One region of the Streptomyces roseochromogenus subsp. oscitans DS 12.976 genome, then DNA from elsewhere that is predicted to be linked to it. Evidence: riboswitches for the same ligand, from Rfam matches in the RefSeq annotation. Region 1 holds a riboswitch; each other region holds the start of a gene.
The links. Region 1 has a riboswitch for cyclic di-AMP ahead of M878_RS71115 (M23 family metallopeptidase). Riboswitches for the same ligand answer to the same signal wherever they lie in the genome.

Region 1 (5,813 bases):
GCGGTGCCGTATCCCGCCTACAACCCGTATCGGTCGTAGCCGTCCGGGTCGCGGAGAGTCTGGCATCGCCGGATTGCCCCGTCGTGGCTGATCGCCGTTGCGGCGGAAAAGTTACCGCGCCAGGAAGGTCATAGCGGCAGGAAGGTCATAGCGGCGGAGAGCGAGCTAGGCCGACGCCTCCGTCAGGCTCGCCACTTCCTCGTCCGTCAGCTTCAGGTCCGCCGCCCCCAGCAGCGCCGGGAGCTGCTCCACCGTGCGGGCCGAGGCGATCGGGGCGGTGATGGTCGGCTGGGCGCCGAGCCAGGCGAGGGCGACCGTGGCGACGGGGACCTCATGCGCGGCGGCGATCTCGTCCAGGGCCGTGAGGACCTTCTGGCCGCGCTCGGAGTCCGCGTACTGCTGGGCCCGGCCCGCGCGGGCGCTGTCGACCGTGGTGCCGGGGCGGTACTTGCCGGTCAGGAAGCCCGCGGCGAGGGAGAAGTACGGGACCGCGGACAGACCCTCCTTGGCGGCCAGGTCCTGCAGCGGGCCCTCGTAGGTGTCGCGGGAGACCAGGTTGTAGTGGGGCTGGAGGGCGACATAGCGGGCCAGGCCCTCGCGGTCGGAGAAGTCGAGGGAGGCCTTGAGGCGCTCGGGGGTGATGTTGGAGGCGGCGATGTGCCGGACCTTGCCCGCCTTCACCAGCTCGTCGAGGGCGCCGATGATCTCCTCGACCGGGACCTCGGGCTTGTCGAAGTGGGTGTAGTAGAGGTCGATGTAGTCGGTGTCCAGGCGGCGCAGGGAGGCGTCGGCGGCGGCCTTGATGTTGGCGGCGGACAGGCCCTGGTACTCGGGGTGCTGGCTGACCTTGGTGGCGATGACGACGTTGTCACGGTTGCCGCGGGCCTTGACCCACTTGCCGATGATCGTCTCGGACTCGCCGCCCTTGTTGCCCTCGATCCAGGCGGAGTAGGCGTCGGCGGTGTCGATGAAGTTGCCGCCCGCCGCCGCGTAGGCGTCGAGGACGGCGAAGGAGGTCTCCTCGTCGGCGGTCCAGCCGAAGACGTTGCCGCCGAGGGAGAGCGGGAAGACCTCGATGTCGGAAGAGCCGAGTGTGCGCAAAGACGTCATGCTCAGCATGAACGCCGGCGGTGGATGATCTCATTCCGCCGCCGGCGTCGCGTTCACACGAATGCCATGCTCAGGGGTTGAGGCCCTTGTCCCGCAGCCACGGCGCCGGGTCGATGGCGGATGCCTGGCCGTTCGGGTGGACCTCCAGGTGGAGGTGCGGGCCGGTGACATTGCCGGTGGCGCCGATGCGCCCGATGACATCGCCGGTGGAGACCTTCTGGCCGACCGAGACGTTGATCGAGGACTGGTGGCAGAACCACAGCTCGGTGCCGTCGTCCAGGGTCAGGACGGTGCGGTAGCCGTAGGCGCCGGCCCAGCCCGCCTCGGTGATCGTGCCGCCGTGGATGGCCTTGATGAGGGTGCCGGTGGGGGCGGCGAAGTCGAGGCCGGTGTGGTAGCCGGAGGACCACATCGCGCCGGGCTGGCCGAAGGTGCCGGTGATCGTGTACGAGACGACGGGCAGGGTGTACTGCTTGGCCAGCTCGGCCAGCCGCTTGGCCTCGGCCGCCTTCTTGGCGTCGGCCTCCGCCTTCGCCTGGGCGTCGGCGGCCTTGGCGGCGGCCTCCTTCTCCGCCTTGGCCGCGGCGGCGGCGGTCTGCTTCTCGGCGGCGGCGAGCGCGGCGGCGGTGGCCTTGCTGTCGGCCTTGCTCTGCTGCTGCTCGGCCTGGGCCATGATCCGGTTGCGCAGCGCCTCGCCGGCGTCACCGCTGTCGGCGCTCTCGGAGGTCACGCCGACCTTGCTGAGCCCGGTGGCGGTGGCCTGGTGGGAGGAGTCGTCGCCGAAGAAGTGGGTGACGGAGTCCGGCAGGGATATGGAGACCGGCGGCTTGCCGGTGTTGGCGCTGGCCATGCCGCCCGCGCCGACGGCGGCCATCACGCCGACGCCGAGGACGGTGGAGCTGCGCGCGAATCCGCCGCGCTGCTTGGCGACACGGTGCCGGCCGCGGACGGTGGTGAGGGATTCCTCGGTGGGGTTCCACTCCTCCCAGGGGCCCTCCTCGCCGCGGTAGGAGCCGTAGCCGAAGGTCTCCGGCTCGGGTTGCGCGGGCACGAACGGGGCTTCTGGGGCAGGCCGGTTGGACGCCACTCGGGCGTGCTCCTTTCCTTCCTCCGCCTACCGGGTTAGCTGACGGGTTCGGAGCAGGAAGGTCTCCTACGCGCGTATACCGGGCGTGGACTCGACGAGTTCACGTCAGTATCCGCGTGATTCACCCCAAGGTGGTGGTTCCCCGGTTCCCTTGCGGGATTCGGCGCGTGCGCACGGAGCCGCCTCTTGTGACGGCTGGGACGACCGCGCTGCGTTATCGAACGTTAATAGACCCCAGAGTCACTTTCCAAGCCGTTCGGCATGATCATTCGCGCTTTCCGACGGGGACTTACCGGTCAGGAACGCTGCAAATCGGTCGAGTTGACCATCGTTCAGGAGTGTCGGAGTTTTTGATGGTGTCTCAGGCGTTATGCGGAGGGCGGTCGTCCGGTCACCGTAAGTGAACGGGGCGAGCTTCTTGGCCCGGGCGGATGACGCCGGTCCGCGCCCCTGGTCAACCCGTGTGCATGCGGTGCTGCGCATGGCGTACACTGGTGAACACAACGACGCGGGGTGGAGCAGCTCGGTAGCTCGCTGGGCTCATAACCCAGAGGTCGCAGGTTCAAATCCTGTCCCCGCTACTGAAGACTCAGGGCCCGGAAACCATTGGTTTCCGGGCCCTGAGTCTTTCCACCGGCGCTGAGTGTCTTCACCGGTCCTGAAGGCTTTCCGGGCGGATCACCCCAGCAGGTGCCTGTTCGGCGCCTTGGCCTGGTCCTCGTACTCCGGCAGTACGACCACCTCGGCGCCGCCCTTCACCAGAATCCCCCTACCGTCGGCGCCCGCCACGAACGTGTCCGGCTCCTGCCAGGCAGTGACCACCCGCCGTACCCCGGCCCGGAGGATCAGCTCGGAGCACGGCGCGGGGCGGGAGGCACGCCGGGCGCACGGCTCCAGGCTGCTGTAGACGGTGGCGGCAGGCAGCCGAGGGTCCGCCGGGTCGATCTTCGCGAGCGCGGCCTCCTCCGCGTGGACCACGGGGTCGTCCCCCTCGCGCGAGTGGGCGCGGGCCAGCTCCGTACCGTCGGCGGCGACCACCACCGCACCCACGCTGAACGCCGTGGGCGAGGGCGGGCACAGCGCGGCGAGTTCGCAGGCGGTGCGCAGCCAGTGACGGTCGGCGGCGGCGGGGAACGGGCCGGTGCCGGGGGCCGTGGGCTCGTAGCGCATGAGGACCACGTCCTCGATCCGTCGGGCCTCGGTCAGCCGCAGCCGGCCGGGCTGGTAGCCGCCCGGGCCGAAGAGGCGGGGCGCGGCCGGGTCGCCGACGAACAGCGGGGCGACGACCAGCTGCAGCTCGTCGGCGAGGCCCTGGCGCAGCAGCTGGGTGTGGACCGTGCCGCCGCCCTCGACCATCAGCCGCCGTACGCCGCGCACGTCGTGCAGGTGGGACAGCAGGGCGCGCCAGTCGAGGTCGGAGCCGAGCGGGACGACGTCGACGGCGCCGCCGAGGCGGTGGGTGGCCCGCTCGGCGCCCTTGTCGGTCGTGTAGACGAGCTTGTCGCCGCCGGTGTGCCAGAACTTCGCACCGGGGTCGAGGTCGCCGGTGGCTGTGACGGTCACCTTCAGCGGGTACTCCGGCCGGCCCTCCCGGACGCGGGCCGCGCGGCGCTCGGCGGAGTTGACCAGCAGCCGCGGGTTGTCGGCCCGGATCGTGCCGGCTCCGATCAGGATGGCGTCGACGGAGGCCCGTACCGCGTCGACCCGGTCGAAGTCGGCCGGGCTGGACAGCAGAAGCCGTTCGGGACCGGTGTCGTCCAGGTAGCCGTCGAGGGAGACGGCGGCGGACAGCAGCACGTACGGATACGACATCGGCGCGGTCTCCCTGCGAAGTCACTCTTGGTTCAAGTTTGAAACAAACCTACACTGTCGGCATGACGACCCGCTGGCTCAGCCCCGAGGAGCAGCGCGCGTGGCGCGCGTACATGGCCGCGACCCACCTCCTGGAGGACGCGATGGACCGGCAGCTCCAACAGGACGCCGGCATGCCCCACCTGTTCTACTCGGTGCTGGCCAACCTCTCCGAGGCGCCCGACCGGCGGCTGCGCATGACCGATCTCGCCGAGACGCTGAAGATCACGCGCAGTCGGCTGACTTATGCGGTGACCCGCCTGGAGCGGGACGGGCTGGTGCGCAGGGAGGACTGCCGCTGGGACAAGCGCAGCAGCATCGCCGTGCTGACGGACGAGGGGATGGCCGTGCTGGAGCGTACGGCGCCCGGGCACGTCGCGGTCGTGCGCGCCACCCTGTTCGACCGGCTCACGCCGGAGCAGGTGGGGCAGCTGGAGGAGATCTTCACGGGGGTAGCGCGCGGATTGCAGGGCGGGAGCGAGGCCGGGACGGACGACGTTCCCTGGCGGCGCCGGTCGTCCTGTTCCGGCTCCTGAGCCACACCCGCCCGCCTCCTGTGCCTCCTAAGTCACACACGCCTGCCTCTTGAGCCACATCCGGTATCCGAAAGTCACACCCGACACCCGGAAAACAATTGCTTTAAGTTTGAAACATGAGGTAGGGTCCCCTTCGAAACCGCTGCTTCAAATCTGAAGCAGCAGCCGCTTCCGGAGGGACCCGCATGCCCGACACCCCCGCCGCCACGACGCGCGCCCGCGTCCGGGTACCGCTGCGTTTCCACGACGGCTACAGCGTCGACGCCGAACTCGTCACCTTCCACGGCCTGGGCGACGGCCAGGAGCACGTCGCGGTCGTCCTCGGTGACCCGGCCCCGGGCTCCGTCCCGCTGGTGCGCCTGCACTCCGAGTGCCTGACCGGCGACGTCTTCGGTTCGGCCCGCTGCGACTGCGGTCCCCAGCTGCGCGAGGCGGTCGAGCGCATCGCCGACCGCGGCGGCGTCCTGCTCTACCTCCGCCAGGAGGGCCGCGGCATCGGCCTCTACAACAAGCTCGACGCCTACGCCCTGCAGGACCAGGGCCTCGACACCTACGAGGCGAACGCCGCGCTCGGCCTGCCGGAGGACGCCCGCGACTACACGGCCGCCGCGCAGATGCTCGCCGCCCTCGGCATCGGGGAGCTGGACCTGCTGTCCAACAACCCCGACAAGGCGGAGCAGTTGCGTGCGCTGGGCGTCGTCGTACGGGACCGGGTGCCGACCGGTGTCTTCACCACGGCCCACAACGTCCGCTACCTGCGTGCGAAGGTCCTGCAGACCCGGCACACCCTGCCGCTGGCGGAACTTACGGAACGGAACGCGGGCTGAGCCGGCCCTGGGGGATGCCCTAGGTGGTATCAGCCCGGTTGTGGGGCTCAGCCCCGGTGTCGGGGACTGAGCCTCGGCCGTCGGGGGTTCAGCCCCGGCCGTGAAGGGCCAGGGCCTGTCCGGCGGATCAGGTCGCAGGACATCGACGGCGCCTCATCAGCGCAGGTGAGCGGGGTGCGATGGGGCTCCGCGAGCGAAGTCGAGCGTGGGGGAGCGTCGGCGACCGACGCCGACGCCGCTGGGGGTACCCCCACGCCCTTAAGACAGTGGCCGTAAGTCCGCGTGCCATGGGGGCTTTCAGTCACGGGTGCCCGATGGGAGGCCGCGGGTGCCCGAGGGGAGGCGGAGGGCCGGCAGGGTCGCCAAGGCCAGCAAGGTCGCCGCGATGGCGTATGCGGTGCG
Region 2 (5,813 bases), 860 kb from region 1:
ACCGGGCCCGGCGGCCAGCGAGTGGGCCACCAGGACATGCAGGCACTTCACCCGGTCCGGCATACCCCCCGCACTCGGAAACCCCGTCAGCTCCTCGATCTCGTCCCGCCGCCGGATGTAGTCCTCATGCGCGGAGCGATACGCGGCGGCCAGCTCCGGATCCGTCCGCAGCCGCTCGGTCATCTCCTTCATCACGCCGTTCGCCTCCAGAGTGCCGATCACGGAGGACGCCTTCGGGCAGGTCAGGTAGTACAGCGTCGGGAAGGGCGTGCCGTCGGGCAGCCGCGGCGCGGTCTCCACGACATCCGGCTGGCCGCAGGGACAGCGGTGCGCGATGGCCCGCAGGCCCCGCGGCGGACGGCCGAGCTGCTGCTTGAAGGCCTCGACGTCCGCATCGGTGGGCTCGGTGCGCGGAGTGGGCGGCGGGGGCGTTTCCATGACTGCTTCAGGTGGCTTTCTATCGATTGCTACTGGTCGGAGGCGTCGGACTTGTCGACCCCGTCCCAGATGTTCGCGTACCAGGGCCGGTGGGCGGCCCTGAGGTCGTAGCGGGACTGCTTGGCCGCACCCGGGTCCACGACGATGTACCCGGTCTCCCCGGGCATCACATAGTGCAGCCGGAGCCGGATCTGCTGCTCGGCGTAGGAGTCGTCCTGCCAGCGTGCCTTGAGGTCGCGCAGCTGCTCGACCCGCTTACGGGCCTGCTCCTGCTGCCGCTGGAGGTCGGAGATCTGCGCGCGCTGGGTGACGTACTGCCGCATCGGGTAGGCGAGGGCGACGATCATCGAGCACAGCACCAGCGCGAGCAGGGCCGCCCGGCCGGTGAGCCTGGAGCGGCGGTCCTGCCGCTTGGTCTGCGAACGGTAGACCCGGGCCGCCGTCTGCTCGCCGAGCAGCCGCAGCCTGGTCGCGGTGGAGAACCGGTCCCGGTCCTTCACGGCCATGTCCCGCCTCCCCTTGTCCTGTGCGCTGCACACGTCGTCCTGTGTACTGCACACGCGCGTACGTCCCCGCACACGGTACGGGACCGGGTACGGGGACGTACGTACGACTGGCTAAGCCTTACCCTCTACGGGCTCAGCCTTTGAAGCGCGGGAAGGCGCTGCGGCCGGCGTACACCGCGGCGTCGTCGAGGATCTCCTCGATGCGCAGCAGCTGGTTGTACTTGGCGACACGCTCGGAGCGGGCCGGCGCGCCGGTCTTGATCTGGCCGCAGTTGGTGGCGACGGCCAGGTCGGCGATGGTGACGTCCTCGGTCTCGCCGGAGCGGTGGGACATCATGCACTTGTAGCCGTTGCGCTGGGCCAGCTCGACGGCGTCCAGGGTCTCGGTCAGCGAGCCGATCTGGTTGACCTTGACCAGCAGGGCGTTGGCGGTGCCCTCCTCGATGCCGCGGGCCAGGCGCTCCGGGTTGGTGACGAACAGGTCGTCGCCGACCAGCTGGACCTTGTCGCCGATGCGGTCGGTGATGACCTTCCAGCCGGCCCAGTCGTCCTCGAACAGCGGGTCCTCGATGGAGACGAGCGGGTAGGCCGCCACCAGCTCCTCGTAGTACTCCGTCATCTCGGCGGCGGAGCGCTCCTTGCCCTCGAAGAGGTACTTGCCGTCCTTGTAGAACTCGGAGGCAGCCACGTCGAGCGCGAGGGCGATCTGCTGGCCGGGGGCGTAGCCGGCCTCCTTGACGGCCTCGATGATGAGGTCGAGGGCCTCGCGGTTGGAGCCGAGGTTCGGGGCGAAGCCGCCCTCGTCGCCGAGGCCGGTGGACAGGCCCTTGTTCTTCAGGACCTTCTTCAGCGTGTGGTACACCTCGGCGCCCCAGCGCAGGGCCTCGGAGAAGGACTCCGCGCCGATCGGGGCGATCATGAACTCCTGGATGTCCACGTTGGAGTCCGCGTGCGAACCGCCGTTCAGGATGTTCATCATCGGCACCGGCAGCAGGTGCGCGTTCGGGCCGCCCAGGTAGCGGAAGAGCGGGAGGTCCGAGGCCTCGGAGGCGGCGTGGGCGACGGCGAGGGAGACGCCGAGAATGGCGTTGGCGCCGAGCGAGCCCTTGTTGTCGGTGGCGTCCAGGTCGAACATGGCCTGGTCGATCAGGCGCTGCTCGGTGGCGTCGTAGCCGACCAGCTCCGGACCGATCTGCTCGATGACGGCGAGGACGGCCTTCTCGACGCCCTTGCCCTGGTAGCGGTTGGGGTCACCGTCGCGCAGCTCGATGGCCTCGAAGGCACCGGTCGAGGCGCCGGACGGCACGGCGGCACGACCCGTGCTGCCGTCGTCGAGGCCGACCTCGACCTCGACCGTGGGGTTGCCTCGGGAGTCCAGGATTTCCCGGGCTACGACGACGTCGATGGACGGCACGAGCATCTCCTTCTTGGATGTGACGCTGGAAGTGCGAGGTGGTGTGCCTTACGGCTGTGCCTTGCGACTAGAGCCTAACCGTCTCCGGGGGATCAGCCACCGACCGACCGTCCCGTGGACGGAGAGGGACACGCAGACGGTACCCATTGTTCACCGATGGAACAAAGGGGGGTTCCGATGATCCCGGACTGAAGAGTGGGGAAACGTGGCGCGAAACAAAAGACCCCGCCCCGGCGCGTACGGGGGAACACGCGCCGGGGCGGGGAGCCCGTGGGGACGGGGGGTGACCCTCACGGGAGCTTCAGTGTGGGGGGCGATGTGAGGGCGCCGTGGATCCGGCCGGAGCCGGATGTGTCACTTCAGGTGCAGCTGCTGGCCCGGGTAGATGAGGTTGGCGTCCTCGACGATGTCCTTGTTCAGCTGGAACAGCTTCTGCCAGCCGCCGGCGACGTGGTGCTTCTCGGCGATGGAGCTGAGGGTGTCGCCCTTGACCACCTTGTACTCGCCGTCGCCCTTCTTGACCTTCTTGCCGGTCGGGGTGGTGACGGTCTTGCTCTTCGCCGGGGCCGTGCGCTCGGCGGAGCGGGTGGCGGCCTGCTGGTCGGTGGAGCGGGTGGTGGTGCCGGTGCTCTTGCTCGACGAGGTGGTGCTCGGGGCGGAGCCGTTGTACGCGGCGGAGGACAGGCCCGTGCCGCAGACCGGCCAGGCGCCCTTGCCCTGCGAGGCGAGGACCTTCTCGGCGACGGCGATCTGCTGCGCCTTGGTGGCCTGGTTGGCGGCCGGGGCGTAGGCGGTACCGCCGTACGCGGCCCAGGTGGAGGCGGAGAACTGCAGACCGCCGTAGAAGCCGTTGCCGGTGTTGATGGACCAGTTGCCACCCGACTCGCACTGGGCGACGGTGTCCCACTCGGAGGCGGTGGCGGCCGAGGCGTTGCCGGCCGCCATGAGCGGGGCGGCTACGGCGGCGCCGGTGACACCGACGAGCGCGACGGCCCGGACGGCCTTGGACGGACGACGGTGCTTGCCCTTGCCGGAGAACAGCATGGATCGATCCCCTCACCGACGCCTGCGAGGTGAGCTGTCGGGTTCGGGCCGGTTGAGTTGCCCGGCCGCACGCCCGCTGTCGCGGGCCTGCGGCTTCACCCCAAGCCGGTTCCGGCGTCAACTGCCGGTTCCAGCACTTACCTTGGGTCCCCCGCTCCTGCCTACGGCGCATGACGCGACGACTGTTCCCGGGCAACCGCTGGCAGGATTCGGCGTTACGGCTGCCGGGGCTCGTGGTGACGAGCGGTCCTGACCGTAGACAGGTGATCGAGGGAATTTCAAAGACGATCAGGGCTTCTGAGACTCATCCCACACTTTCGCCAAACCGGACATTAGGCGCGAAGCGGGGCGTCAACTCCCGCTACTCGGCGTCCTTTTCGCCCGTGACTTTCAGGGTCTGACCGGCGGTGATGTGGTTCGGGTCGGCGCCGATGACCTTCTGGTTGGCGGCGTAGAGCGCATGCCATCCGCCGTCGACACCAAGAGAGTCGGCGATGGAGGTGAGGGAGTCGCCCTCGCGGACGGTGTAGGTGTCCCGTTCGCGGTCGGCATGACGACCGGATCGCGGGGCGTTCTGGCCGTTTGCCGCGCTTGCGCCCGCGCTCTCGTCCGCGCTCTCGCCACGGTGACGTCCGCCGCTGCTGAGCGTGCCGGTGTCGACCAGGCTCCAAGAGCCGCTGGTCTGCTGGGAATTGTCCGACTCATCCGTGCCGGGAGTCGCCGTGGGCGAGCTGTCACCCCCCTGCCGGCTTTCGTCACCGGTCGAGCCGGTCTCGTCCCCCTTGTCGGACTTGGGGGTACTTGCACCGGTGGAGCCGTCGGTCGCCTCCGGGGTCCCGGTGGCACCCTTGCCCGGGCTCGCACCGGGAGCCGGCGTGGCGGTCGCGCCGGACGAGGAGGAGCCGGAGGCATCCGGACCGGGAGAATCCGGCCCGGTGGAATCCGAACCGGAGGCGGAGTTGGAGCCGGAGCCCGAGTCGGCGCCAGGGCTGGCGTCAGAGCTGGAACCGGAGCCGGAATCAGAGCCGGAACCGGAGCCGGAGCTCGATCCGGAGGAGGACGAATCCGGCAGACCGGACGGATCGGAGCCGCCGGACGAGCCGGACCCGGCACTGGACCCACCGGAGCCGCTCACGCCGGGGTCCACGTCGACCGAACCGGAGTGGGAGGTCAGACCGGCGGTCAGCGCGCACATGGCCCACGGCTTGGTGCCCTGGCCGGCGAGGATCTTCTCGGCCACGGCTATCTGCTGGGAGCGGCTGGCCTGGTCGGCGCTGTCGGCGTACTGCGTACCGCCGTACTTGTCCCAGTCGTCCTGCGAGATCTGCAGGCCGCCGTAGTAGCCGTTCCCGCTGTTCGCGCTCCAGGAGCCACCGCTCTCGCACTCGGCGATCTTGTCCCATGTCGTGCCGTCGGCCGCGTTGGCGCTCGCGGCGCCGAGCAGCGGAATGGCGATGGCGGAGCCGGTCACTCCTGCCGCGACGAGGAGGGCCGGAGCCTGACGGGGGCGACGGTGACGACCGTTCCCGGAGAGCATACGGATGCCTTTCGTGCGACAGCAGGACCGGCGCGGCGCCTTGGTGCGCGTCGCCACGCTGATGGGTGAACGTATAGGCAGACGATCACTTGTCACAAGTTAATGCCGCGCAGATCACGTGAAGATCACAGAGTTGAACCCCCTTCGTGTTCACCGTTCCACGGTTTTGCCGACGGCCGGGGTGAACTCCACGGGCAGGGTGCGCAGGCCCCGCATGATGAGCCCGCCGCGCCAGCGCAACTCGGCCGGATCGGCACCGAGCCGCAGGTCGGGCAGGCGGCTGAGCAGGGTGGCGAGCGCGGTCTGGCCCTCCAGCCGGGCGAGCGGCGCGCCGAGGCAGTAGTGGATGCCGTGGCCGTAGCCGAGGTGCTGGTTGTCACGCCGGGAGAGGTCCAGTACGTCCGGGTCGGCGAACCGCTCCGGATCCCGGTCCGCCGCCGCGAGCACCACGAGCACCGGATCCCCCGGCGCGATGTCCTGCCCGCCGATGGTGAGCGGCTCGGTGGCGAACCGCCAGGTGGCCAGCTCCACCGGACCGTCGTAGCGCAGGAGTTCCTCCACTCCGGTCTCCAGCAGGTCCCTCTCCCCCTCAGCCAGGGACCGCTGGAGCCGGGCGCGCTGCCCGGGGTGGGTGAGCAGGGCGTAGGTGCCGTTGCCGATGAGGTTGACGGTCGTCTCGAAGCCGGCGAACAGCAGGATGAACGCCATCGCGGCGGCCTCGTTCTCGGTGAGGTGCTCGCCGTGGTCGGAGGCGCGGATGAGGCCGGAGATGAGGTCCTCACCGGGCGCGGGCTCGGCGGGCAGCGCCTCGCGCTTCTTGTGGATCAGCTCGGCCAGGTAGCCGCGCATCTTCTTCACCGACCGCGCGACCCCG
Region 3 (5,813 bases), 2.7 Mb from region 1:
CGTCGATCGACTCGGTCATCAGGCTCGTGGCATCGGCCATCCGGCACTCGGTGTACCGCATGGCGGCCGGCGGGTCGTCGTTGCCCAGCGAGCCGAAGTTGCCGTGGCCGTCGACCAGCGGCACGCGCATGGAGAAGGGCTGGGCCATGCGCACCAGGGCGTCGTAGATCGACGCGTCGCCGTGCGGGTGCAGCTTGCCCATGACCTCGCCGACGACGCGCGCGCACTTCACATAGGCGCGGTCGGGGCGCACGCCCATCTCGTTCATCTGGTACACGATCCGGCGGTGCACCGGCTTGAGACCGTCGCGGGCGTCCGGCAGGGCGCGTGAGTAGATGACCGAGTACGCGTACTCGAGGTAGGAGCCACGCATCTCGTCCACGACGTCGATGTCAAGGATCTTCTCCTCGTACGAATCGTCGGGCGGCGGGGTCTTCGTGCTGCGGCGGGCCATCGCTGCCGGCTCCTTGCTACTGAAGCGTTTGATGGATCTGACGCGGACCATTGTGGACCGAGGCACTGACAACCCGCGCCACGACCCGGTCCCGGCGGGCTTCCCGGCGCCTCCGGGCGGGTTCGGGGCAGGCTACGGGATCCGCTGTGGGCGTACGTCCCGCGGGAACTTCGCCGAGGCCCCCCACACGTTGCATACAGTGGCAGGAACGGCAGGAAGACCGCGGTTTGCACAACCGCCTCCGCTCGCGAAGGGACGTACATGCCCATGGGTCACACGACCACAGCCGAGGCAGGCTCCGGGGGCCTGACAGCGACCGAGCACCGCCTGGCCAACGGTCTGCGCGTGGTGCTCTCCGAGGACCACCTGACCCCGGTGGCGGCGGTCTGCCTCTGGTACGACGTCGGCTCCCGCCACGAAGTCAAGGGACGCACCGGCCTGGCTCACCTTTTCGAGCACTTGATGTTCCAGGGCTCGGCGCAGGTCAAGGGCAACGGCCACTTCGAGCTGGTGCAGGGCGCCGGCGGCTCGCTCAACGGCACCACCAGCTTCGAGCGCACCAACTACTTCGAGACCATGCCCGCCCACCAGCTGGAGCTCGCCCTCTGGCTGGAGGCCGACCGCATGGGCTCGCTGCTGGCCGCCCTGGACGACGAGTCCATGGAGAACCAGCGGGACGTCGTCAAGAACGAACGCCGCCAGCGCTACGACAACGTCCCCTACGGCACCGCCTTCGAGAAGCTGACCGCCCTGTCGTACCCGGAGGGCCATCCCTACCACCACACGCCGATCGGCTCGATGGCGGACCTGGACGCGGCCACCCTGGAGGACGCCCGACGGTTCTTCCGCACCTACTACGCGCCGAACAACGCGGTGCTCTCGGTGGTCGGAGACATCGACCCCGTGCAGACCCTCGCCTGGATCGAGAAGTACTTCGGGTCGATCGCGTCCCACGACGGCAAGCCCGCGCCGCGCGACGGCTCCCTGCCGGACGTCATCGGCGAGCAGAAGCGCGAGGTCGTCGTCGAGGAGGTCCCGGCACGCGCCCTGATGGCCGCCTACCGGCTCCCGCAGGACGGCACGCGCGCGTGCGACGCGGCCGACCTGGCCCTGACGGTCCTCGGCGGCGGCGAGTCCTCCCGGCTGTACAACCGGCTGGTGCGCCGCGACCGTACGGCCGTCGCGGCCGGCTTCGGCTTGCTGCGCCTGGCCGGCGCGCCCTCGATGGGCTGGCTGGACGTGAAGACCTCCGGGGACGTCGAGGTGCCGGTCATCGAGTCCGCCATCGACGAGGAGCTGGCCCGGTTCGCCGAGGAGGGCCCCACGCCCGAGGAAATGGAGCGCGCCCAGGCCCAGTTGGAGCGCGAGTGGCTGGACCGGCTCGGCACGGTCGCCGGCCGCGCCGACGAACTGTGCCGGTTCGCCGTCCTGTTCGGCGACCCGCAGCTCGCCCTGACCGCCGTCAAGCGTGTCCTGGAGGTCACCCCCGAGGAGGTCCAGGAGGTCGCCAAGGCCCGCCTGCGTCCCGACAACCGCGCGGTCCTCGTCTACGAGCCGCTGTCCGCCGAGTCCGCCGAGCACACCGAGGAAGCGGGGCGCGGTGAGGACCCGGAGCAGGAAGCGACCGTAGAGGCCGGAAACGAGAACGAGGAGACGGCCAAGTGACCGAGCTCGCCACCATGGACTTCCACCCCCAGCCGCAGCCCGGCGCGGCCAAGCCGTGGGCGTTCCCGGCCCCCGAGCGCACCGCGCTCGACAACGGCCTGACGGTGCTGCGCTGCCACCGCCCCGGCCAGCAGGTCGTCGCCGTCGAGGTGCTGCTGGACGCGCCCCTGGACGCCGAGCCGGCCGGCCTGGACGGCGTCGCCACGATCATGGCGCGGGCCTTCTCCGAGGGCACCGACAAGCACTCCGCCGAGGAGTTCGCCGCCGAGCTGGAGCGCGCGGGCGCCACGCTGGACTCGCACGCCGACCACCCCGGCGTCCGGCTCAGCCTGGAGGTTCCGGCCTCCCGCCTGGCCAAGGGCCTCGGCCTGCTCGCCGACGCCCTGCGCGCGCCCGCGTTCGCCGAGAGCGAGGTCGAGCGGCTGGTCCGCAACCGTCTGGACGAGATCCCGCACGAGCTGGCCAACCCCTCCCGCCGCGCCGCCAAGGAACTCTCCAAGGAGCTCTTCCCGGCGACCTCGCGGATGTCCCGCCCGCGCCAGGGCACCGAGGACACGGTCGAGAAGATCGACGCCTCCGCCGTACGCGCCTTCTACGACCGGCATGTACGCCCCGCCACGGGCACCGCGGTCGTGGTCGGCGACTTCACCGGGATCGACCTGGACGCCTTGCTCGGCGACACCCTGGGCGCCTGGAGCGGCACCCAGGGCGAGCCGCGGCCCGTGCCGCCGGTGACCGCCGACGACACCGGCCGTGTGGTCATCGTGGACCGCCCCGGCGCGGTCCAGACGCAGCTGCTGATCGGCCGCGTCGGCCCCGACCGGCACGACCGCGTGTGGCCCGCGCAGGTGCTCGGCACCTACTGCCTCGGCGGCACCCTCACCTCCCGCCTGGACCGCGTCCTGCGCGAGGAGAAGGGCTACACCTACGGTGTGCGCGCGTTCGGGCAGGTCCTCCGCTCCGCCCCGGACAGCACCGGCGCCTCGATGCTCGCCATCAGCGGCTCGGTGGACACCCCCAATACCGGCCCGGCGCTGGACGACCTGTGGAAGGTGCTGCGCACCCTCGCCGCAGACGGCCTGACCGACGCCGAGCGGGACGTGGCCGTGCAGAACCTCGTCGGGGTGGCGCCGCTGAAGTACGAGACCGCTGCGGCCGTAGCGGGCACGCTGGCCGACCAGGTCGAGCAGCACCTGCCCGACGACTTCCAGGCGACGCTCTATCAGCAGCTGGCGGTGACGGGCACGGTGGAGGCCACGGCGGCCGTCGTCAACGCCTTCCCGGTGGACCGGCTGGTGACCGTCCTCGTCGGTGACGCCGCCCAGATCAAGGCGCCGGTGGAGGCGCTCGGCATCGGCGAAGTGACCGTGGTGGCGGCCGAGTAAGGGCACGCGCGTGTGAGGGCCCTGACGACCTACGGGTCGTCAGGGCCCCTGCTGTTCCACTCCCTTCCCCAGATGCCCGATTTGCTCCGGAGGTTGCCTGTCTGCCCTGTGGGATGCGCTACAAAAGCCCGGATCCGTTTGGGGTTGGAAAGCGGGCTTCCGTAGCGTCGGCCGGGCTGTTCGTCAGGCAGTGCGCCGCACCCGCGGCACCGGACAGCCATCGCCGAGTCCCCGTACGGCGCGAGCCAGGGGAGCCGGGGACCCACCGTCCCTGGGGTGAATCGGGCGCCCGCGCGGCAGCGAGGGGGCCCGTAGGAGACCTTCCTGCTCCGAACCCGTCAGCTAACCCGGTAGGCGAGAGGGAAGGAAAGGACCAGCCACTTCATGGCGTTCATATGCGCCACCGGGAAGCACCGCAAGCCCGGCCGGGTCAAGCGCACCACCGCTCAGGCGGCCGGCATCGCGGCCCTCACGACCACCGGTGTCATCGGCACCCTCGCGGCCGCCCCGGCGTCCGCCGCCCAGAACTCCGTCGAGCAGACCGGCCTCACCCCGGTGATCACCGTCGGCGACGACATCGCCGAGCACATCGACGCGCAGGCCACCGCCCAGAAGCAGGCCGCCGAGGGGAAGGCTGCCGAGGCGGCCGCGGCCAAGGCGGCGGCGGAGAAGGCCAGGCAGGAGCGCGAAGCCCAGGCCCGCGCCGCCCGCGAGGCCGAGCGCGCGCGGCTGAACGCGTTCGTCGCCCCGATAGCCGACTCCTATGTCTCCACGGGCTACAAGGCCAGCAGCTCCCTGTGGTCCTCCGGCTCGCACACCGGCATCGACTTCCACGCGGCCGCCGGCACGCCCGTCCACGCGGTCGGCTCCGGCACCGTCGTCTCCACCGGCTGGGGAGGGGCATACGGCAACCAGATCGTGATCCGGATGGCCGACGGCATGTACACCCAGTACGGCCATCTGTCGTCCATCGGCGTCTCGGTAGGCCAGCGGGTCACCCCGGGCCAGCAGATCGCCCTGTCCGGCGCGACCGGCAACGTCACCGGCCCGCACCTCCACTTCGAGGCCCGTACGACCCCCGACTACGGCTCGGACGTCGACCCCGTCGCCTACCTCCGCAAGCACGGCGTGAACGTCTGACCCTCCGCGCACGCGGTATCCGCCGCCCCGGCTCACCGAGCCGGGGCTTTCGCCGTTTTGCGCGGTGCAGACCGTACTCGCTGACCAAAAAATATCCATGGAATCCGACCCGCCGTCGGAAATTCCGGCGCATTGGAATAGAGTCACGGAACACGCGTCCATCGTCGACGTTTCACGGGGATTAAGGCGGAGGTCGGTCATGCGTATTCCGGCGCACTCGGTGTGCACGGCGATCCGGGACGACATCGTCGCCGGTGTCCACGCGCGCGGCGGCCGCCTCACCGAGGAAGTCCTGGCCCGCCGCTACGGCGTCTCGCGCGTCCCCGTCCGTGAGGCCCTGCGCACCCTGGAGGCCGAGGGCTTCGTGGTGACCCGCCGGCACGCGGGCGCGTGCGTGGCCGAGCCGACCGAGCAGGAGGCCGCCGATCTGCTCGACATGCGCATGCTCCTGGAGCCGCTCGGGGCCGCCCGGGCCGCACAGCGGCGCACCGAGGCCCATCTGAAGGTGCTGCGTGGCCTGGTCAGGCTGGGCCAGGAGCGGGCCAGGCGGGGGCACAGCGAGGATCTGCGCTCACTCGGCGGCTGGTTCCACGAGACGCTCGCCCAGGCCTCCTGCAGCCCCTCACTGACCGCGATGCTCAGCCAGCTGCGCCACAAGATCGCCTGGATGTACACGGTGGAGGCGTCGCCGAGCCCGGTGGAGTCCTGGGCGGAGCACGGCGCCATCGTCGACGCGGTGGCGCGCGGCGACGGCGAGCGCGCGCGGGCGGTCACGGCGCTGCACACCGAGCGCGCGACGGGCGCGCACCGGCTGCGATTTCCCGGGGCCGGCGAGCGTGTGAGGACTTCGCAACACGCCGTAAACATGTCGGGCCTTCGGCATTAACACGGGCGCCGTATACAAAGAAGTGGAGTTATTCGGCGCCGTGTATTTCACGTTGCCCTGATTCCGGTGTGCGTGCAGTGGGCCCGGAAAAGCCGGAATCGCGCCGCCCGAAAAGGGCGACGCGGTTCCGGAATATCTGTGCGCCGGGGCTCAGACCGTCTCGGGCAGTTCCTCGAGGCCTTCGGCGACCAGCTTCGCCAGACGGTCCAGGGCGATGTCCGCGCCCTCGGCGTCGGAGGCGAGGACGATCTCCTCGCCACCCTGGGCACCGAGGCTCAGGACG
Region 4 (5,813 bases), 1.4 Mb from region 1:
TCCTGCTCGAACTCCAGGGCCACGGCAGCCAGTTCCTGGAGGTTCTCGATGCGGGTCTCGTCCTGCGGATCGGTGGAGGACTGCAACTCGGCCAGATAGCCGGTGCGTTCGAGTACCGCCTCCAGGACGGTCGCGGGTCCGGCGCCGGACTCGACGATCGTACGGAGTTCCTCCATCAGCGTGTTGAACCGCTTGACGGCGTTGGTGGAGCGGGCCGCCATGCCATAGGCCTCGTCCACGCGCTTGAGCGCCTGCGGGAAGCTGATCTTCTCGCGCTGGGCGAGGGCGTCGACCATCGCCTCGGCGCGCTCGCCGATGCCGCGCTTGGGGACGTTGAGGATGCGGCGCAGCGGGACGGAGTCCTCGGGGTTGGCAAGGACGCGCAGGTAGGCGAGGACGTCCCGGACCTCCTTGCGCTCGTAGAAGCGGACACCGCCGACGACCTTGTAGGGCAGGCCGACGCGGATGAAGACCTCTTCGAAGACACGGGACTGGGCGTTGGTGCGGTAGAAGACCGCGACATCGCCCGCCCTGGCCTCGCCCGCGTCGACCAGGCGGTCTATCTCGTCGGCGACGAACTGGGCCTCGTCGTGCTCGGTGTCGGCGACGTACCCGGTGATCCGCGCGCCCTGGCCGGCGTTGGTCCACAGGTTCTTCGGGCGGCGGGACTCGTTGCGCTCGATGACCGCGTTGGCGGCGGACAGGATGGTCTGCGTGGAGCGGTAGTTCTGTTCCAGCAGGATCGTCGTCGCGTTCGGGTAGTCCTCCTCGAACTGGAGGATGTTGCGGATCGTCGCGCCGCGGAAGGCGTAGATCGACTGGTCCGCGTCACCGACGACACAGAGTTCGGCGGGCGGGAGATCGTACTCGCCGGGCGGGGTGTCGCCCTCCTCGGCGGAGCGTTCCCCCGTGCCGACAAGTTCCCGTACCAGTGCGTACTGGGCGTGGTTGGTGTCCTGGTACTCGTCCACCAGGACGTGCCGGAAGCGGCGGCGGTAGTGCTCGGCGACGTCCGGGAAGGCGCGCAGCAGGTTGACCGTCGTCATGATCAGGTCGTCGAAGTCGAGTGCGTTCGCCTCGCGCAGCCGCGACTGGTAGAGCGCGTAGGCCTGGGCGAGGGTCTTCTCGAAGCCGTCGGCGGCCTGGGCGGCGAAGTCCTCCTCGTCGATCAGCTCGTTCTTCAGGTTGCTGATCTTCGCGCTGAACGACTTCGGCGGGAAGCGCTTGGGATCGAGGTCCAGGTCACGGCAGACCAGAGCCATCAGGCGCTTGCTGTCGGCGGCGTCGTAGATCGAGAACGACGAGGTGAAGCCGAGCTTCTTGCTCTCCCGGCGCAGTATGCGCACGCACGCGCTGTGGAAGGTCATCACCCACATCGCGTTCGCGCGCGGGCCGACGAGATGCTCGACGCGCTCCTTCATCTCGCCGGCGGCCTTGTTGGTGAAGGTGATCGCGAGGATCTGGCCCGGGTGCACATTCCGCTCGGCGAGCAGGTGGGCGATGCGGTGGGTGAGCACACGGGTCTTGCCGGAGCCGGCGCCGGCGACGATGAGCAGCGGGGAGCCGGCGTGCACGACCGCGGCGCGCTGGTTCTCGTTCAGCCCCTCCAGGAGGGCGGCCGCGTCGAGCGCGGGGCGCGGGGCGCCGTCGCGGTAGTAGGCGTCCCGGTCCGGCGGCGCGTCGAACTTCCCGCCGAACAGATCGTCCGGAAGCGGCTCCGGAGCGTGATCGTCCTCGGGCGGTGGCGGTTGCTCCTCCTCGTGCCCGCGAGGGGTCTGGAGGTCCGCCAGGAAGCTGTCGTCAAAGAGGCTGCTCATCGCTCTCCGAGTCTAGGGCGCCCCACCGACAACCGGTCGCCGTCCCCGGAACATGGCCGGTTCGAGCGAGAGTTGATCTTCACAGCCGCCGCAGAGCCCATCTCCCGCTCACGCTGCGGAACGACCCGATGACACAGCTGTGAAACCGCCCCCAGGTCACAAAAATGTATCGGACATATCACGCACCAACCTTCACAGGAGTCACACGAGTTGGCTAGCGTGCGATCGGGCCGTACGACCCCTACCGGCGAACCTCGCCGGGCCGCACGGCCTCCGCCGAGTCCGGCGTGCCCGCGTGGCGCCCGGAGCCGGGGACCCACCGATCCTGGGGTGAATCGGCCGACTCCCGCCCGGGACGACGCCGTAGGGCAACCCTTCCGAACCGCCGCCCGAACCCGACAGCTAACCCGGTAGGCGGCCCATTGGAAGGAGTCGCCTCCCTTGGCGTCGCATCGCAAGCCGCGCCCCGGCGGGACCATCGGGGCGGGCCTCCGCACCCCCGCCCTCGCCACCGCCGCCCTCACCTCCATGGCCGTGCTCTCGCAGAGCGCCGAGGCCGCCCCGGGAACCGATCACGCCAAGCCGAGCCTGGAGGAGGTCGAGAAGAAGGTCGACGACCTCTACCGCCAGGCCGAGTCGGCGACTGACAAGTACAACGCGGCCAAGGAACGCACCGGCAGACAGCGGGGACGCGTCGACGCGCTCCGCGACGACGTCGCCCGGCGCACCGAACGCCTCAACAAGGCCCGCGAGGAGCTGGGCTCCTTCGCCGCGGCCCAGTACCGCTCAGGCATGGCCGCGCCCCCCACGGCCACTTTCCTGCTCGCGGACAACCCGCAGGACTACTTCGACGAGAGCCAGCTGATGAACCGGCTGACCTCGCGGGAGAAGAGCGAGGTCGACGCCTACATAGGCGAGCAGGCCGCGACCATGAAGAAACGGCGGGAGGCCGCGGAGAGCCTGCAGACCCTCACCGATTCGCAGCACGACCTGCAGACCGCCAAGGCCACCGTCCAGAAGAAACTCGCCTCCGCGCGCGAGCTGCTGTCGCAGCTGACCGCCCAGGAGAAGGCGCGGCTGGCCGAAATCGAGCGGAAGCAGCAGGAGGAAGCGGCGCGCAAGGCGGCCGAGCTGGCGAAGCGGCAGGCCGAGCAGCAGCAGGCCGGCTCGTCGTCGTCCTCGTCCACGGGGTCCGGATCCGCTTCTGGAACTGGTTCTGGTTCTGGTTCGTCGACGGGCTCCGGCTCGGGCGGCTCCTCGACGTCCGGCTCGTACGACACGAAGGCCGAGAAGGCGATCGCCTTCGCCCGCTCGCAGATCGGCAAGCCGTATGTGTGGGGCGCCACAGGGCCTGACTCCTACGACTGCTCGGGCCTGACCCAGGCCGCCTGGAAGGCCGCCGGGGTCACGCTTCCGCGCACCACGTACGACCAGGTCAACGCCGGCACCACGGTCTCCCTGGCCAGTGCCCGGCCGGGCGACCTGGTCTTCTTCTACGACGACATCAGCCACGTCGGCGTCTACATAGGCAACGGCATGATGATCCACGCCCCGAAGCCGGGCGCGTACGTCCGCGAGGAGTCGATCTACTACGGCGGCGCATCGATCATCCACAGCGTGGTCCGACCGGGCTGACCGTCGCCGGGCTCGGGGTACGTGCCGGCCTTTCGTGCTCCACGCGCGCGTGGGCCGCAAGAACACCGGTACGCACGCGTGGCGGTGCTTTTGCGCTCCACGCGCGCGTGCCCTTCCCGGGCAGGGATCACTCGGCTCCCTAGCATCGGCGCATGCCCGGCATCTCAGGTCTGCGTGCGTGGTGGGCGGACCGGCCTCCCGCGGCCGGGGCCGCCGTGATGGCGACCGGCGTCCTGTCGGTGGGCCTGCGTCTGACCGGCGCCGAGGCTCTCTCCCGGGTGACGTTGGCGATGGCCTGCGTCGCCTGGGTGGCACTGGCCGCCGACTTCGTCCTACGGCTGTTCGCCGAGCGGCAGCGCTGGGTGGTCGAGGCGGGCAGCCCCGGCGCACTCGCCGCCGTCGCCGCGACCACAGTGCTCGGCACCCGGATCTCGGCGCTGGGCCGGCAGACCCTGGCCGAGGCTCTGCTGGCGCTGGCGGCGCTGCTCTGGCCGGTGCTGCTGCCTCTGGTCGTACGGCACTGGAGGCGGCGCATGCCGGGAGCGGTGTTCCTGTGTTGTGTGGCCCCACAGGGGCTGGCCGTGCTGGCGGCCACGCTGGCGGCGGCCGAGAGCAGGGCGTGGCTCGCGCACACCGCACTGGTGCTGTTCTGGCTGGGTTTGGTGCTCTACGGCTTCGCGCTGGCCCACTTCGACGTGCGGCAGGTGCTGGAGGGGGCGGGCAACCAGTGGATCGCGGGCGGGGCGCTCGCGATCTCCGCGCTGGCCGGGGCGAAGCTGCTCGTCGCCGGGGACGATGCGGGCCTGTATCTGTGGGACGACGACGATCGCGGTGTGCTGCGCGCGGTGACAGTCGCGCTGCTCGTACTGGATCTGGCCTGGTATCTGGTGCTGCTGGCCGCCGAGGCGGTGCGGCCCCGGCTCGGCTATGACGAGCGGCGGTGGTCGACGGTGTTCCCGATGGGAATGACGGCGGCGGCACTGTCTGCCGCGACCGCCGTCGGTTTCCCGTGGCTCAGGTGGCCGGGACGGGTGCTGCTGTGGGCGGCGGTGGCGGTGTGGCTCGCGGTCGCCGCGGGTGCGGTACGCGCGGCCCGCACCGCCGGCGGGGACGGATGACCGTCAGGTCCACAGCACGGCGATGAAGATGTTCGCCGCGGTCAGCAGGCCGACCGTCCCGAACGCGCCCTTGTCGATCTTCTCCTCGTCGCGCTTCACATAGACGAGCCCGAGGATCACGATCAGCAGCGCCAGCTTGATGCCGATCTTGATGGTGTTGACGTGGTGGTGGTCGGCCTGGTTGAGGCCGACCAGGACCACGCCGGTGACCAGCATGGTCAGCGCGCCGTGCAGCATCCCGGGCACGAACCGGGCCGTGCCCTGGCCCATCGCCTTCATCTGGGTGAGGAAACCGCCGAGCAGCGCAGCGATGCCGATGATGTGCAGGCCGACGAAGAGATGGATGAGTACGTCCATGGGGCCGGAGCCTAATTCGTCGGTAACAGCCCCAGGGACGGCAGGGTGCCGTTCTCGGGATGTTCGAGTGGTGAGGGCTGGCACGCCTCGTCGGAGCTGGGCTCGCGAAGCCTTTGGTCAGACCGTGCGGTCGGTCCTCACGCTCGTGGTGGTGGCGGTCGGGTGGGCGTCGGGCGGATGCCTGTTGCGTGGCTGGCCTCGATGCCTCGGGTTAGACCGGAGGCGCCTGGCGTCTTCGCGGCCGCCACCACGAGCGGTGTTGACGCCCGGGACCCCAAGGCGTACGCGGGCTCATCACCGATCACCCGAGCCTCCGGCAAGAAATCCAGCGTCACCCGCCGACGCGTGAAGAACGACCGGCTCAACCACGCCGACTACCTGTGAACCTTCGCCGCCCTGACCGCCCCCGGATCCAAGACCCATTACCGCCGGCGACGCGACAAACACGGCGACCGGCACGCCTCGGCCCTGCGCAACCTGTTCAACCGCATGGTCGGCCGGCTCTGCCACTGCCTGCAGCACGGCGAGCACTACGACGAAGCACAGGCCTCCCCGTCCCCGCCGGGAACGGCTCGGGGCGACTGCCGCCGCCTGAGCCCAGCTTCTACTCCGGGATGACCAGGCCGAACTCGCGCAGTCGGGGCAAGCAGGCATCCAGGCAGGCCTCCACGGATACGGCGTCCGTGCGCACCAGGAGATCTTCGCGGAACGGGTTCCCGCTTGCCACGAACGTCCACGGCTTCACGCCGTCGCGCATGCGCTCGGCATCGGCCTTGAACAGCACCGTGACCCCCTGCTCGGCCAATGCTTCCATGACCCGCACCACGTCCACCGAAGCCCCCTTGCGTCCGTAATCGAACAGGCAGCAAAGCTACACGGGCATCTC

Region 2: another riboswitch for cyclic di-AMP. It lies ahead of M878_RS74835 (LysM peptidoglycan-binding domain-containing protein); the one in region 1 lies ahead of M878_RS71115 (M23 family metallopeptidase).
Region 3: another riboswitch for cyclic di-AMP. It lies ahead of M878_RS59930 (M23 family metallopeptidase); the one in region 1 lies ahead of M878_RS71115 (M23 family metallopeptidase).
Region 4: another riboswitch for cyclic di-AMP. It lies ahead of M878_RS65330 (C40 family peptidase); the one in region 1 lies ahead of M878_RS71115 (M23 family metallopeptidase).

What each region holds. Positions count from the first base shown of each region.
Region 1 is NZ_CM002285.1:4,966,860-4,972,672, reverse strand. It holds gene M878_RS71125 (PrsW family intramembrane metalloprotease) at 1-39, shown strand, start outside; gene M878_RS71120 (aldo/keto reductase) at 166-1,110, opposite strand; gene M878_RS71115 (M23 family metallopeptidase) at 1,181-2,197, opposite strand; cyclic di-AMP (ydaO/yuaA leader) riboswitch at 2,207-2,373, opposite strand; tRNA gene M878_RS71110 (tRNA-Met) at 2,705-2,778, shown strand; gene M878_RS71105 (dihydrofolate reductase family protein) at 2,876-4,009, opposite strand; gene M878_RS71100 (MarR family winged helix-turn-helix transcriptional regulator) at 4,072-4,584, shown strand; gene M878_RS71095 (GTP cyclohydrolase II) at 4,770-5,411, shown strand; gene M878_RS71090 (DHA2 family efflux MFS transporter permease subunit) at 5,709-5,813, opposite strand, start outside.
Region 2 is NZ_CM002285.1:5,822,188-5,828,000, reverse strand. It holds gene M878_RS74850 (DUF501 domain-containing protein) at 1-438, opposite strand, end outside; gene M878_RS74845 (FtsB family cell division protein) at 468-944, opposite strand; gene eno (phosphopyruvate hydratase) at 1,078-2,358, opposite strand; gene M878_RS74835 (LysM peptidoglycan-binding domain-containing protein) at 2,713-3,402, opposite strand; cyclic di-AMP (ydaO/yuaA leader) riboswitch at 3,407-3,581, opposite strand; gene M878_RS74830 (LysM peptidoglycan-binding domain-containing protein) at 3,764-4,939, opposite strand; gene M878_RS74825 (cytochrome P450 family protein) at 5,090-5,813, opposite strand, start outside.
Region 3 is NZ_CM002285.1:2,303,150-2,308,962, reverse strand. It holds gene M878_RS59945 (DNA gyrase/topoisomerase IV subunit A) at 1-454, opposite strand, end outside; gene M878_RS59940 (M16 family metallopeptidase) at 716-2,119, shown strand; gene M878_RS59935 (M16 family metallopeptidase) at 2,116-3,504, shown strand; cyclic di-AMP (ydaO/yuaA leader) riboswitch at 3,716-3,876, shown strand; gene M878_RS59930 (M23 family metallopeptidase) at 3,889-4,644, shown strand; gene M878_RS59925 (GntR family transcriptional regulator) at 4,844-5,530, shown strand; gene M878_RS59920 (HPr family phosphocarrier protein) at 5,681-5,813, opposite strand, start outside.
Region 4 is NZ_CM002285.1:3,615,937-3,621,749, forward strand. It holds gene pcrA (DNA helicase PcrA) at 1-1,817, opposite strand, end outside; cyclic di-AMP (ydaO/yuaA leader) riboswitch at 2,082-2,251, shown strand; gene M878_RS65330 (C40 family peptidase) at 2,259-3,452, shown strand; gene M878_RS65335 (tellurite resistance/C4-dicarboxylate transporter family protein) at 3,605-4,570, shown strand; gene M878_RS65340 (hypothetical protein) at 4,574-4,927, opposite strand; partial or broken gene M878_RS96360 (hypothetical protein) at 5,189-5,545, shown strand; gene M878_RS65345 (hypothetical protein) at 5,532-5,759, opposite strand.